Regions from separate parts of the Streptomyces sp. NPDC002784 genome, predicted to be linked through region 2. Evidence: riboswitches for the same ligand, from Rfam matches in the RefSeq annotation. Region 2 holds a riboswitch; the other holds the start of a gene.

Region 1 (7,398 bases), on a different contig from region 2:
CGGTCCGGACGACGACGACCTTCATGCCCGCCATCACGGCGCTGGCGGCGTTGGTGCCGTGTGCGGAGGACGGGATGAGGCAGACGGTGCGCTGCTCGTCGCCGTTGGCCCGGTGGTAGCCGCGGACGGCGAGCAGACCGGCCAGCTCACCCTGCGAGCCGGCGTTCGGCTGGAGGCTGACCTTGTCGTACCCGGTGACCTCGGCGAGACGTTCCTCCAGCTCCTGGATGAGCGTGAGGTAGCCCTGCGCCTGCTCGGCGGGGGCGAAGGGGTGCAGCTGGCCGAACTCCGGCCAGGTGACCGGCTCCATCTCGGTCGTCGCGTTGAGCTTCATCGTGCAGGAGCCCAGCGGGATCATGCCGCGGTCGAGCGCGTAGTCACGGTCGGCGAGGCGGCGCAGGTAGCGCAGCATCGCGGTCTCGGAGCGGTACTGGTGGAAGACCGGGTGGGCCAGGAACTCGTCCCCGCGCAGCTGCGCCTCGGGCAGCGCGTCCTCGGCCCGCGCGTCCAGCGCCTCGACGTCCCCGTCCACCCCGAAGGCGCTCCACACCGCGGCGAGCTGGGCCCGGCCGGTGGTCTCGTCGCAGGCGAGGGAGACGTGGTCGGCGTCGACCGGCCAGAGGTTCACGCCGTTGTCCCGCGCGGCCGCGACGACCTCGGCGGCCCGACCGGGCACCCGCACGGTGAGCGTGTCGAAGTAGGAGCCGTGCACGACCTCGACTCCGCCGGCGGTGAGCCCCGCGGCCAGGATCGAGGTGTACCGGTGGACCCGCCGGGCGATGCTCTTCAGCCCCTCGGGCCCGTGATAGACGGCGTACATGCCGGCCATGACGGCGAGCAGCACCTGCGCCGTACAGATGTTGCTGGTCGCCTTCTCCCGGCGGATGTGCTGCTCACGCGTCTGGAGCGCGAGCCGGTAGGCCTTGTTGCCGTCGGCGTCCACGGACACCCCGACCAGCCGCCCGGGCAGGCTGCGCGCGAACTTCTCGTGCACGGCCATGTAACCGGCGTGCGGACCGCCGAAGCCCATCGGCACACCGAAGCGCTGCGTGGTGCCGATCGCGATGTCCGCGCCCAGCTCGCCGGGGGAGGTCAGCAGCGTCAGCGCGAGCAGATCGGCGGCCACGGTGACCAGCGCCCCGAGTTCATGGGCCTGCTCGATGACGGGCTTGATGTCCCGTACGGCACCGGAGGCGCCGGGGTACTGGATGAGCACGCCGTTGATCTCGCGCGCGGCGATGTCGGCCGGAATGCCCTCGCTCAGGTCGGCGACGACCACCTCGACGCCCGTGGGCTCGGCCCGCGTCTGGATCACGGCGATGGTCTGCGGAAGGGCGTCCGCGTCGATGAGGAACAGGCCCTTCTTGTTCTTGCCCATGCGCCGGGACAGCGCCATGGCCTCGGCGGCGGCCGTGCCCTCGTCGAGCAGCGAGGCGCCGGAGGTGGGCAGCCCGGTGAGCTCGGCGACCATCGTCTGGAAGTTCAGCAGGGCCTCCAGGCGGCCCTGCGAGATCTCCGGCTGGTACGGCGTGTAGGCCGTGTACCAGGCCGGGTTCTCCATCACGTTGCGCAGGATGACCGGCGGCGTGAAGGTGCCGTAGTAACCGAGCCCGATCATGGAGTCGAGCACCTGGTTGCGGTCCGCAAGGCTCCGCAGCTCGGCGAGCACCTCGGCCTCGCTCCGCGCGCCCGGCAGGTCGAGGGCGTCGGCGTTCTTGATCACGTCCGGCACCGCGGCGGCGGTCAGCTCGTCCAGCGAGCCGTAGCCGACCTGGGCGAGCATCTTGGCCCGAGCCTCATGATCAGGACCGATGTGACGCTGCTCGAAGGGGATCCCTTGTTCGAGCTCGGAGAGCGGAATGCGGTAGGCGGTCATTGCGGAGGCCTCCTGGTCGACACGACCTTCGAGGGGCACCACGGCACGGGTACCCGGACGGCCTCCCCCTCTGTCATCTCAACCTGAGAGCTTCACCGGGGGCACGAGGGCGCCCGGCTTTCACCGTCGGTGAGAGCGGAAGCCGTCGACACCCGCTCTGCTTTCCAGAGTGACCTCGTCCGTGCGGTACGTGGGCCTGAGAGATTCCGGGGAGGATTTGCTCCTTCGGCGCCTCCGGATGGTGTCCGGAGGACTCTCCCGCACGGGGTCAGCAGCCGCTGTCAGCCTACCAGCGAGGTCAACGGCCAGGCGTTCGAGTGGCCGCGCGCCCGAATGTGCTCTTTCGTAGTGCTTACGGATGAGTTGCGACCAAGTGGAGGGCACGTGCAGACCGACATCGATCCGCGCAACCTGATCGGCCGCAAGGCGTTCGACCGCAACGGTACGAAGCTCGGCACCATCGACGAGGTCTACCTCGACGATGCCACCGGCGTACCGGAGTGGGCAGCCATACGAACGGGCCTGTTCAGCAGGGACGCCTTCGTCCCCCTGGAGCCCAGCGAACTGGTGGACGGCACCCTCCGCGTCCCCTTCGACCGCTCCCTGATCAAGGACGCCCCCGACTTCGGAGTAGGCCGCCACCTCTCCCCGGAACAGGAACTCCAGCTCTACCACCACTACGGCCTGGACCTGACCTCCCCCACACCCCCCGACCACGACTTCGGCAAGTTGGCAGGCACAGAAGAAGCAGACACCTAAGCCCCTACAGCCACCCCCCTCTCACCGACGCAACCGCCCACCCGACAACCCCACAACCCGCAACCGGGCACCCCCTCGCAGCCCCAGGAGCTAAGCCTCCGCCTCCCTCCGCCCCCCGCAGCTGGTTGGCCGCGCCCCGCCGCCCAGTGCCTGCGGCACGCCCGCAGCGGAGCGGCCGCGTCCCTCGGCCCCCTAGTTGCGTGGCCGCGTGCCCGTAGCTGCAATTCGCATGCCGTGTAACCCACAGCCCACGCGCCCCGTTGCCGCACAGCCGCCCAGCCCTCAACCTGTTGCCCGCAGCCCTAACAGCCCACCGCCCGCACAACCCCCGGCCCGCGGCCACCCCGCCCCCGCCCCAGCCCGCCGCCGCTGCGGGCAGTCGTGCCGCTGGGGCGGCACGGGTGGGCGCAGCGGCACCCCGCCAACGCGGGCGAGTGCCCCCCCCCACCAACCCCGCCCCCTCACGCCCGCATCTCATCCACAGCAACCCCAGGCCGCCGCGGCACCAACGGCAACGGCTCCGCAGGAACAAGCTCAGGATCATCGACCCGAAACGTCCGCACCCGCCCCGGCCCGGACTCCGGCGTCTCGAACCGCACAGTCACCCGCCCCACCCCACTCCCCTGCACCCACCCATGCCCGAACTCCGCATGCCGGACGTCATGCCCAGCAGCCCACCGCCGCTCGACAGCCGCCCCCACCTCCGCAACCGCCCCCACAACCCCAGCCCCGCCGACCCCGCCGGCCCCGCCGGCCCCGTCCTCCCCCACATCCTCCGCACCCCGCTCCCCCGCGGCCTGCGCGAACAGATCCTCCTGCGTGTAGTCGGCCAGCCCACTGACCCCCACCCCCAGCAACCGCACACCCCCCGTCGTGTCCACCGACTCCAGCAACCGCCCCGCGGCCTCCCGCACGACCGCCGGATCATCCGTGGGCCCCCGCAACGTCTCGGACCGAGTCAGCGTGGAGAAGTCGTACCGCCGCACCTTCAGCACGATGGTCCGCCCGGACAACCCCGCCTCCCGCAACCGCCGCACACACCGATCCGCGAGCCGCTGCACCTCCAGCCCCACCCGCACCCGGTCATGGATGTCCACGTCGTACGTGTCCTCCACGGATACCGACTTCGTCTCCCGCTCAGCCACCACCGGCCGCTCGTCCCGCGCCAGCGCCATGGCGTACAACGCATGCCCGTGCGCCTTCCCCAGCATCCGCACGAGCTCGTCCTCGCCCGCCTCGGCCAGCTCCTCGACCGTGTGGATCCCGGCCCGCCGCAGATGATCCCCAGTGGCCGGCCCCACCCCCGGCAGGGTCCGCACCGGCATCGGCCCCAGCATCGCCCGCTCGCTCCCCGGCTCGATCACCACCAGACCGTCCGGTTTGGCCTGCTCGGACGCGATCTTCGCGAGCATCTTGCACGCGGCGAGCCCCACGGACCCGGTCAGCCCGGTGACCGCCCGTATGTCCGCCCGCAGCTTCGCCCCCGCCAGCCGCGCCGACGCCTCGTCCCAGGCCGCTCCCCCGGCCTCCAGATCGACGAACGCCTCGTCCAGACTCAACGGCTCCACCAGCGGCGACAGCGCCCGCAGCAGCGCCATCACCTGCTCACTGATCGACCGGTAGAACCCGAACCGCGGCACGAGATACGCGGCGTTCGGCGCGAGCCGCCGGGCCTGCGCCATCGGCATCGCCGAATGCACCCCGAAGACCCGGGCCTCGTAGGACGCGGTGGCCACCACACCACGCGGCCCCAGCCCGCCCACGATGACCGCCTTTCCGCGCAGACTCGGCTTGGACGCCTGCTCCGCCGAGGCGAAGAAGGCATCCATGTCGAGATGCAGGATCGTGGGCGTGTTTCTCACATGTCCGATGCTGCCCTACGCCACTGACAATGCCCCCGAGCGGCCTCCACGCCGCCCCGCACCGCCCACGCGGCGGAGCCGTCCTCAGACCGCCCGGTTCCGCCGCCGCGCCAGCTCGTCCGCCGGGTTGGGGCCGACCAGCGTCTCCCCGGTGTCGATACGCTCCCCATGCAGCTGCGACAGCGCGCTCTCCACGTCCCGCCACACCACACCGACGGCGATCCCGAAGACTCCCTGCCCGCCCTGGAGCAACGCGTGGACCTCGTCGGGCGAGGTGCACTCGTAGACCGTGGCGCCGTCGCTCATCAGCGTCATGCGCTCCAGGTCACGAAAGCCCCGCTCCCGCAGATGCTGCACCGCGGTACGGATGTTCTGGAGCGAGACACCGGTGTCGAGGAACCGCTTGACGATCTTCAGGACGACGACGTCCCGGAAGCTGTACAGACGCTGCGTCCCCGACCCGTGTGCGGGCCGCACGCTCGGCTCGACGAGCCCCGTACGAGCCCAGTAGTCCAGCTGCCGATAGGTGATGCCGGCCGCCGCGCAGGCCGTCGGGCCCCGGTAGCCGATCTGCTCGCACGTCATGGACGTCGCCCCTCCGCCGCTCGGCACGGCCGCCGTCGGTCGCTGCGGGGCGCGGTCGGCCGCACCACCCGGCTGGGGGTATCCCCCGCCGGAGCGGAGTCGTGAGCTCGGGGGAGGGTACGGACCGCTCTCCCCGAGACCGCGTCCGGGGGCACCCCCAGCCGTACCGTCGCCGCTGCTTCTCACGCCGACCTCCGTCCTTGACCTGCCTTCTCGACGGTAGGCAGTCACCAGGGGTGCGTCAACGATCGCCACACTCGGCACGCCGAGTGATAATCACCCTAGGAGTGGTTTCCCGTACCCCACCGCGGGGAAAGGCTAGCCGAATGCGCTCGGAGCGGGCCGCAGGACGCTCTCACTCGCCGCTGGCAATTGCCGGGACCCGGGCCGTCTCACTGGCTGCTCGTGCCGAAATCCTCGGGCGAGATCTGGTCGAGGAACTCGCGGAACTTCTCCACCTCGTCCTCCTGCTCGTCCGGAATCGCGATCCCCGCGTCGTCCAGCACGCCGTCACTGCCGTAGATCGGCGTTCCGGTGCGCAGGGCCAGTGCTATGGCGTCGGAGGGACGCGCGCTCACCTCGACGCCGCTGGCGAACACCAGCTCGGCGTAGAAGACGCCTTCACGCAGGTCCGTGATGCGCACTTCGGTGAGCTCCTGGCCGACGGCCTCCAGCACGTCCTTGAACAGGTCGTGGGTCAGCGGTCGTGCGGGAGCCATGCCCTGCTGGGCGAAGGCGATGGCCGTGGCCTCCCCCGGCCCGATCCAGATGGGGAGGTAACGGTCGCCTCCCACTTCGCGCAGGAGCACGATCGGTTGGTTGGAGGGCATTTCGACCCGGACACCTACGACATCGAGCTCGTTCACACAGCAACCCTAGGCCGTGCCCGGGACGTTTGGGTAGTCGGGCAGGAAACGGGCGGTCCATCCGGACTGCCCAGGCCCTCCGGGTCAGGGCAGCCGTACCCCGAGCGCGGTCTGCACGAGCGCCGCGTGCAGCCTCACCGTGAGCCCCGCCAGCTCCTTCGTACGGGCCTCGGCATGGGCCCTGGTCTGCGGGTTGCGATGGCGTCTGAGCGGTGCCACGACCTGGTCCACGAGGCCGGCCTCCCGGTCCGCGGCTGCCTTCATCGCCCGAAGATGCCGCGGCTCGATCCCGAACCGCCCCAGTTCGACGACGAGCGAGGCCACGGTGACCGCCTCGGCGTCGTACGCCCCGTCCGGCAGCGGGGCGATCAGCCCGTACGACTCCCACTCCTCGAGCTCCCGCTCGCCGATCTCCGCGGCGGCCAGCAGCTCGCTCCGCCCGATCCGGGCCGCCGTAGGAGCCTCGGAGAGCTCCGGTCCCGCCTCTCCGTCGCGCTGTCGGCCCACGGTGGGCAGCGCGACGGCCTCGCCGCGCTCCATGGCGTCCAGGTGCTCCCTGATCACCTTCAGGGGCAGATAGTGGTCCCGCTGCATCCTCAGCACATGGCCGAGTCTCTCGACGTCGTCGGCGCTGAACTTGCGGTATCCCGAAGGGGTCCGCTGCGGTTCGACGAGTCCCTCGGACTCCAGGAAACGGATCTTGGAGATGGTGACTTCGGGGAACTCGTCGCGCAGCACGCTCAGCACGGTGCCGATGCTCATCAGCCCGCTGTCCGTGGCGGCGGTGCCGTGTCCGGCACCGCCGCTCGGTGTGTGAAGCATGGACCTTCTCCGGGGAAGGGTCAGTAGCCTCGCTGGCTCGCGTAGAAGACCAGCCGGTACTTGCCGATCTGCACCTCGTCACCGTTCGACAGGGCGACCTGGTCGATCCGCTCGCGGTTGACGTACGTGCCGTTCAGGCTGCCCACGTCGGCCACGGTGAACGAGCCGTCCGGGCTCCGGCGGAACTCCACGTGCCGACGCGAGACGGTGACGTCGTCCAGGAAGATGTCGCTCTGCGGGTGACGGCCGGCCGTGGTCAGATCGCTGTCCAGCAGGAAGCGGCTGCCCGAGTTCGGCCCGCGGCGCACCACCAGGAGCGCGGAGCCGAGCGGCAGCGCCTCGACGGCGGCCTGCGCCTCGGGGGACAGCGCCGGCATCTGCGTCTGGCCGGTGGCCTCGGCGTCGTAGGCCTCGAGACCGGAGATGGAGATCGTGGAGGTGGTCTCGGACGGACGCTCGGGCACCGCGCCCGCCCGCAGCGGAGCACCGCAGTTGGAACAGAAGCGGCTGTTCTCCGCGTTGCGGTTACCGCACCTCGTGCACACCAGGGCCGACATGGACGGATCCTCCTGCCGCGGCTGCCCCGCCGGGGCATTGGACGCATACGGGTCGGCGGTGAACCCTCCAC
Region 2 (7,398 bases):
CGGCCACGAGGTCTCCGTCGCCAACTCGCGCGGGCCGCACACCCTCAATGAACTGGCCACGGAGACCGGGGCGAGGGCGGTCCGGGTGGAGGAGGCCGCGCGCGGCGCCGAGATCGTCGTGATCACCATCCCGGTCAAGGCCGTACCGGACCTGCCCGCGGGCCTGCTCGCCGAGGCGGCGGAGGGCGTCGCCGTCATCGACACCGGCAACTACTACCCGAAGCAGCGGGACGGGAAGATCGCCGGGATCGAGGACGAGGGGCTGACGGAGAGCCGCTGGACGGAACGGCAGATCGGCCACCCGGTGATCAAGGCGTTCAACGGCACCTACGCCCAGGACCTGCTGGACCGCCACCGCCCGGCCGGCGACCCCGACCGGATGGCCCTGCCGGTGGCCGGTGACGACGAGGCGGCGAAGGCGAAGGTCCGCGCCCTGATCGACGAACTCGGCTACGACACGGTGGACGCGGGCGGGATCGACGACTCCTGGCGCCAGCAGCCCGACACCCCCGTCTACGGCCTGCGGGCCGGAGTCGAGGGGGTCACCAAGGCCCTGGCGGAGGCGTCCCCGGACCGCAAGCCGGAGTTCCGGGCCTGAGCCCTCGCTCGGCGGCGACGACCCCCTCGGATCACACCTCGTCGGCCCACGCGCGCAGCGCCGCCCTGCTCGCGAAGTCGGCGACGTTCCGGTCCAGGGGGTCGTCGGTGTACTGGTGGAAGCGCCACTTCGCCTTGATGCGGGGCTTGCCCGCGGTGACGTAGTCGGCGATCCAGAGGCCGTCGCCGGCGTAGGAGGTGCGGTCGATGTTGAGCCAGAAATTCCGGTTGCAGTACAGCACGACCGGATTGTTCGGCCGCAGCTCCTTCACCTTGCGGATGAACAGGTCCTTCTCCGCGTTGGACGCATGGGTGCCGTCGCTGGTGCTCTCCCAGTCGACGGCGAGGATGTCGCCCGCCTTCTCCGGGGCGTGCTTGACGAAGTACTGCGCCTGGGCCGTGAGGTTGCCCGGCCACAGGAAGTGATAGAAGCCGACCACCAGTCCCGCCTCACGGGCACGCTTGGTCTGGGCCGCCAGTTTGGGGTTGACGTACGAGCGCCCCTCCGTCGCCTTGACGAAGACGAAGGACAGACCGTCCGTGTCATAGGCCGACGACTGGTACGAGCTGACGTCAATGCCGCGAAGCATCGTGGACTCCCTGAAGTGTGCGTGGGGGGACGGGAGTTGTTGATGCCCCGGTGGTCCGCGACGGGAACGTTCAGCATTCGATGATGTTGACCGCCAGTCCGCCCCGCGCCGTCTCCTTGTACTTCACGCTCATGTCGGCGCCGGTGTCCTTCATCGTCTTGATGACCTTGTCCAGGGACACCTTGTGCGAGCCGTCCCCGCGCATCGCCATCTTCGCCGCCGTGACCGCCTTCACCGCGGCCATGCCGTTGCGCTCGATGCACGGGATCTGGACCAGGCCGCCGACCGGGTCGCAGGTCAGGCCCAGGTTGTGCTCCATGCCGATCTCGGCCGCGTTCTCCACCTGCTCCGGGGAGCCGCCCAGCACCTCCGCGAGGGCTCCCGCCGCCATCGAGCAGGCCGAGCCCACCTCGCCCTGGCAGCCGACCTCGGCGCCGGAGATGGAGGCGTTCTCCTTGAAGAGCATGCCGATCGCGCCGGCGGCGAGCAGGAACCGGACCACGCCGTCCTCGTCCGCGCCCGGCACGAAGTTGATGTAGTAGTGCAGGACCGAGGGGATGATGCCCGCGGCGCCGTTCGTCGGGGCCGTGACCACCCGGCCGCCCGCCGCGTTCTCCTCGTTCACCGCCATCGCGTACAGCGTGAGCCACTCCATCGCGTGCGCCAGCGGGTCGCCCTCGGCCCGCAGCTGGCGCGCCGACACCGCGGCCCTGCGGCGCACCCGCAGTCCGCCCGGCAGGATCCCCTCCCGGGACATGCCGCGCGCCACGCACGCCTGCATCACCCGCCAGATCTCCAGCAGGCCCGCGCGGATCTCCTCCTCCGTGCGCCAGGCCCGCTCGTTCTCCAGCATCAGCGAGGAGATCGAAAGACCCGTCTCCTTCGTCAGCCGCAGCAGCTCGTCACCGGTGCGGAAGGGGTACTTCAGCGCCGTGTCGTCGAGCTTGATCCGGTCGGCGCCCACCGCCTCCTCGTCCACGACGAAGCCGCCGCCGACCGAGTAGTACGTCTTCGCGATCAGCTCGGCGCCCTGGGCGTCGTACGCCCGGATCGTCATGCCGTTCGCGTGGTACGGCAGCGTCTCGCGCCGGTGCAGCACCAGGTCGTCGTCGAAGGAGAACGCGATCTCGCGCTCGCCCAGCAGCGACAGCCGCCCCGTGGACTTGATCGACTCGACCCGCTCGTCCGCCCCCTCCACGTCCACCGTGCGCGGCGAGGCCCCCTCCAGCCCGAGCAGCACCGCCTTCGGCGTGCCGTGGCCGTGCCCGGTCGCGCCCAGGGAGCCGTACAGCTCGCAGCGGACCGAGGTGACGCCCTCCAGCAGCCCTTCGTTGCGCACGCGCCGGACGAACATGCGGGCCGCACGCATCGGGCCGACCGTGTGGGAGCTCGACGGGCCGATGCCGATCGAGAACAGGTCGAAGACCGAGATGGCCACGGGAACTCCTCCGAAAAAGGGCGGGGGCACACGTCCTCGGGTGCCCCCACCAGGGAACTACTACTTGCTCAGGCCGGGGTACAGCGGGTGCTTGTCCGCCAGGGCCCGGACCCGGGCCTTGAGCGCCTCCGCGTCGTAGGACGGCTTCAGCGCCTGTGCGATCACGTCCGCGACCTCGGCGAAGTCCTCGGCGGTGAAGCCGCGGGTGGCCAGGGCGGGCGTGCCGATCCGCAGACCGGAGGTGACCATCGGCGGACGCGGGTCGTTCGGGACGGCGTTGCGGTTGACCGTGATCCCGACCTCGTGGAGGCGGTCCTCGGCCTGCTGTCCGTCCAGCTCGGACTCGCGCAGGTCCACCAGGAGCAGGTGGACGTCGGTGCCGCCGGACAGGACGTTGACCCCGGCCTCGCGGGCGTCGGCCGCCGTGAGCCGCTCGGCGAGGATGCGCGCACCCTCCACCGTACGCCGCTGCCGCTCCTTGAAGTCCTCCGAGGCGGCGACCTTGAAGGAGACCGCCTTGGCCGCGATCACGTGCTCCAGCGGACCGCCCTGGAAGCCCGGGAAGACGGCGGAGTTCAGCTTCTTCGCGAACTCCTTGCCCCGGGCGAGGATGATGCCGCCGCGCGGACCGCCCAGGGTCTTGTGGGTGGTGGAGGTCACGACATCGGCGTACGGCACCGGGTTCGGGTGCAGCCCCGCGGCCACCAGGCCGGCGAAGTGCGCCATGTCGACCCACAGGTACGCCTCGACCTCGTCGGCGATCCGCCGGAACTCCGCGAAGTCCAGCTGGCGCGGGTACGCCGACCAGCCGGCGATGATCACCTTCGGGCGGTGCTCCTTGGCGAGCCGCTCGACCTCGGCCATGTCGACCAGACCGGCGTCGTCGACGTGGTAGGCGACCACGTTGAACTGCTTGCCGGAGAAGTTCAGCCGCATCCCGTGGGTCAGATGGCCGCCGTGGGCCAGGTCCAGACCGAGGATGGTGTCGCCGGGCTGGGCCAGCGCGAACAGCGCGGCCTGGTTCGCGGAGGCACCGGAGTGCGGCTGGACGTTGGCGTACTCGGCGCCGAACAGCTCCTTGACCCGGTCGATGGCGATCTGCTCGGCCACGTCGACGTGCTCGCAGCCGCCGTAGTAGCGGCGGCCCGGGTAGCCCTCGGCGTACTTGTTGGTGAGGACCGAGCCCTGGGCCTCCATGACCGCGACCGGCGCGAAGTTCTCGGAGGCGATCATCTCCAGGGTGGACTGCTGGCGGTGCAGCTCGGCGTCGAGCGCGGCGGCCACGTCCGGGTCGAGCTCGTGCAGGGGCGTGTTCAGGACGGACATGCGTCTACGACTCCTCAGCCGGCGGAAAAGGCGGTGTACTCGTCGGCGGAGAGCAGGTCGGCCGACTCCTCCGTCACGCGGACCTTGAACAGCCAGCCGCCCTCGAAGGGGGCCGAGTTCACCAGCGAGGGGTCGTTGACGACGTCCTCGTTGATCTCGGTGATCTCACCGGCGACCGGGGAGTACAGGTCGCTGACCGACTTGGTGGACTCCAGCTCGCCGCAGGACTCGCCCGCGGCCACCGTGGAGCCGACCTCGGGGAGCTGGGCGAAGACGACGTCACCGAGCGCGTTGGCCGCGTACTCCGTGATGCCGACCGTCGAGACGCCGTCCTCGGCGACCGACAGCCACTCGTGCTCCTTGCTGTAGCGCAGCTGCTGGGGGTTGCTCATGGCCTGAATTCTCCTGTACGCGGGGGAGTGCTGATGAAGGGGGGGACTGCGGAAGGCGTGCGTGATCAGCGAAAAGGTGCGCCGGGTCACGCCCGGTGGCTACTTCCGGCGCTTGTAGAAGGGCAGCGCCACGACCTCGTACGGCTCGTGGGTGCCCCGGATGTCCACGCCGACGCCGGCCGTGCCGGGCGCCGCGTGCGCGGCGTCCACGTAGGCCATGGCGATCGGCTTGCCCAGCGTGGGGGAGGGGGCGCCGGAGGTGACCTCGCCGATGACCTGGCCGTCGGCGACGACCTGGTACCCGGCGCGCGGGACGCGGCGGCCCTCGGCGATCAGGCCGACCAGGACCCGCGGCGGGTTGCCCTCCGCGCGCTCGGCGGCCTCGGTGAGCGCCTCGCGCCCCACGAAGTCGCCCTCCTTCTCGAACTTGACCACCCGGCCGAGACCGGCGTCGAAGGGGGTCAGCGAGGTGGTGAGCTCATGGCCGTACAGCGGCATGCCCGCCTCCAGCCGCAGGGTGTCCCGGCAGGACAGACCGCACGGGATCAGGCCGACGGGCGCGCCCGCCTCGGTGAGCGCCTGCCACAGCTTCTCGGCGTCGGCGGGCGCCACGAACAGCTCGAAGCCGTCCTCGCCGGTGTAGCCGGTGCGCGCGATCAGCGCCGGGACGCCCGCGACGGTGCCGGGGAGCCCGGCGTAGTACTTCAGGCCGTCGAGGTCGGCGTCGGTGAGCGAGCCGAGGATGCCGGGGGACTGCGGGCCCTGTACCGCGATCAGCGCGTAGGCGTCCCGGTCGTCGCGCACCTCGGCGTCGAAGCCGGCGGAACGATCCGCCAGCGCGTCCAGCACGATCTGGGCGTTGGAGGCGTTGGCGACGACCATGTACTCGGTCTCGGCGAGCCGGTAGACGATCAGGTCGTCGAGGATGCCGCCGTCGGCCCGGCAGATCATGGTGTAGCGGGCGCGGCCGACGCCGACGGAGGCGATGTTGCCGACGAGGGCGTAGTTCAGCAGCCGGGCGGCCTCCGGGCCGGTCACGGTGATCTCGCCCATGTGGGAGAGGTCGAAGAGCCCGGCCTTGGTGCGCACGGCGGTGTGCTCGTCGCGCTCGGAGCCGTAGCGCAGCGGCATGTCCCAGCCGGCGAAGTCGGTCATCGTCGCGCCCAGCGAGCGATGCAGGGCATCGAGGGCGGTACGGCGGGGTTCGGAACTGCTCATCGGACGGTCGTCTCCCAGGGCATGACGGCGAGGTCTTTCCTCCCCATCTGTCATCGGAACCTGAGAGGTTCGTCATGACCACGCGGGCATGACTTGCACCTTGGGTGGGACCACCGGCAAACGGCGGTCCGCTTTTCAGATGTGCCTCGCCCGCGCGGTAACGGGGCCTGAGAGATTCAAGGGAGGGACTTGCTCCTTCGGCGCCCCAGCTGAAGGCTGGGAACTCTCCCGCGCGGATTCGAACGGCCGGTATGCAGTTGGCGCGGCCATCATTGCATGACCGGGGCGTCCGTGGGCAGGCCGCTTCTGTAACCGGCTTGTGGCGGTACGCACACGAAAACGCGAGAGATCGCCTATTACCTTCTCTTTACGTTCAGTGGGGAGGGGAGATCCCGACCCGGAGGAGGACGATCACGGTGAACAGGACCACGGCGTACGCGACCACGTCGGGCCTGGCGCTGCCCGAGCAGCCCGCGGCCCCGGCGCTCGAAGCCCGCGGCACGCTGCCCGCAGCCGTCGTCCGCGACCTGCGCGAACGCGACGGCCGCAGCCCGCACGCCCTGCTCTTCGGGCCCCGGGACCTGGTCGTGATCACCGGCCTGCCGGGCAGCGGCAAGTCCACGCTGATGCGGCGGACCGTGAAGGGCCCGCGCATCGACTCCCAGGACACCCGCGACCGCTGGGACGCCCGGATGCCGGGCTTCCTGCCGTACGCGGTCTACCGGCCCCTGGTCCGGCTCGCGCACTACGCCGGTCTGTGGCGCGCGCTCCGCTCCGACCAGGGAGTCGTCGTGCACGACTGCGGCACCCAGGCCTGGGTGCGCGGCTGGCTGGCCCGCGCGGCGCGGCGCCGGGGCGGCACGCTGCATCTGCTGCTCCTGGACGTCACCCCGGACGAGGCGCTGGAGGGCCAGCGCGAGCGCGGGCGCGGTGTCTCGCGGTACGCCTTCCTGCGGCACCGCTCGGCGGCGGGCCGGCTGCTGCGCGCGGTGGAGCAGGGCGAGCTGCCGCCGGGCTGCGGTTCGGCGGTCCTGATCGACCGGCCCGCGGCGGGGGCGCTGCGGCGGATCGGCTTCACGGGCTGACCCCGGGCGGCCGGGCAGGCGCTAGCCTTTTCAGCCACATCAGTGGTTCACGGCAGGCGGTCAGACAGATGGACTTCCCGGCGGATCTCCCCGCGGACTTTCCGGCGCAGGCACACCCCCATCCGCACGGCGGATGGCCCGGCAACGAGCTGGAGGAGGTGCTCTCCGCCTCCCTCGGCGTCCCCACCGCGGGCGGCCGGATCATCGAGGTCCTCGGCCGCAGCTTCCTGTGGGTCCCGCTGCCCTCCGGCGGCGGCCCGCACAGCGGCCCGCTGGACCTGCCCACGCTGGAGATCGAGGGCCAGGCCTATGTCCCGGTCTTCAGCTCCGAGGAACAGTTCCGCCAGGTCGTCGGCTCGCACATGTCGTACACGATCGCCCCGGCGGTGGAGTTCGCCCGCGGGCTGCCGCCGCAGGTGGGCATCGCGGTGAACCCGGACGGCGTGGTGGGCATCCCCCTTCCGCCGCCGGCGGTGGCCGAGCTGTGCCGCGTGGGCCGCACCCCGCTGGACGGCCCGGCGAGCGGCGGCCGCGTCAAGCTGTACGAGCCGGACTGGCAGGACGACCCGGTCGACTTCCTGTCCGCCGCCTCCGCAGAGTTCGCGACGACCGGCGTGGTCACCACGGCCCGCCGCTGCCTGGCCGCCATCGAGACGGCGGACCCGGTGATGTTCATAGGGGTCGAGCTCTCCGACTGGGAGGGCGACCTGCGCACGGCCCCGATGGACGCCCTGGGGCGGGCCCTCGGCAGG

What was found. A riboswitch is a leader RNA that binds a small molecule or an ion and turns the genes downstream of it on or off. The one in region 2 is predicted to bind glycine.
Region 1: linked by a shared signal. The riboswitch ahead of gcvP (aminomethyl-transferring glycine dehydrogenase) and the one ahead of gcvT (glycine cleavage system aminomethyltransferase GcvT) in region 2 are both predicted to bind glycine.

What each region holds. Positions count from the first base shown of each region.
Region 1 is NZ_JBSFVD010000003.1:553,810-561,207, forward strand. It holds gene gcvP (aminomethyl-transferring glycine dehydrogenase) at 1-1,876, opposite strand, end outside; glycine riboswitch at 2,051-2,147, opposite strand; gene ACWD1Z_RS09830 (PRC-barrel domain-containing protein) at 2,261-2,635, shown strand; gene ACWD1Z_RS09835 (DNA polymerase IV) at 3,097-4,497, opposite strand; gene ACWD1Z_RS09840 (MerR family transcriptional regulator) at 4,582-5,268, opposite strand; gene ACWD1Z_RS09845 (bifunctional nuclease family protein) at 5,475-5,948, opposite strand; gene ftsR (transcriptional regulator FtsR) at 6,033-6,770, opposite strand; gene ACWD1Z_RS09855 (FHA domain-containing protein) at 6,791-7,398, opposite strand, start outside.
Region 2 is NZ_JBSFVD010000024.1:24,097-31,494, forward strand. It holds gene ACWD1Z_RS30455 (NADPH-dependent F420 reductase) at 1-598, shown strand, start outside; gene ACWD1Z_RS30460 (glycoside hydrolase family 25 protein) at 630-1,187, opposite strand; gene ACWD1Z_RS30465 (L-serine ammonia-lyase) at 1,258-2,625, opposite strand; gene glyA (serine hydroxymethyltransferase) at 2,686-3,951, opposite strand; gene gcvH (glycine cleavage system protein GcvH) at 3,966-4,343, opposite strand; gene gcvT (glycine cleavage system aminomethyltransferase GcvT) at 4,443-5,561, opposite strand; glycine riboswitch at 5,599-5,706, opposite strand; glycine riboswitch at 5,707-5,802, opposite strand; gene ACWD1Z_RS30485 (AAA family ATPase) at 5,978-6,646, shown strand; gene ACWD1Z_RS30490 (enhanced serine sensitivity protein SseB) at 6,715-7,398, shown strand, end outside.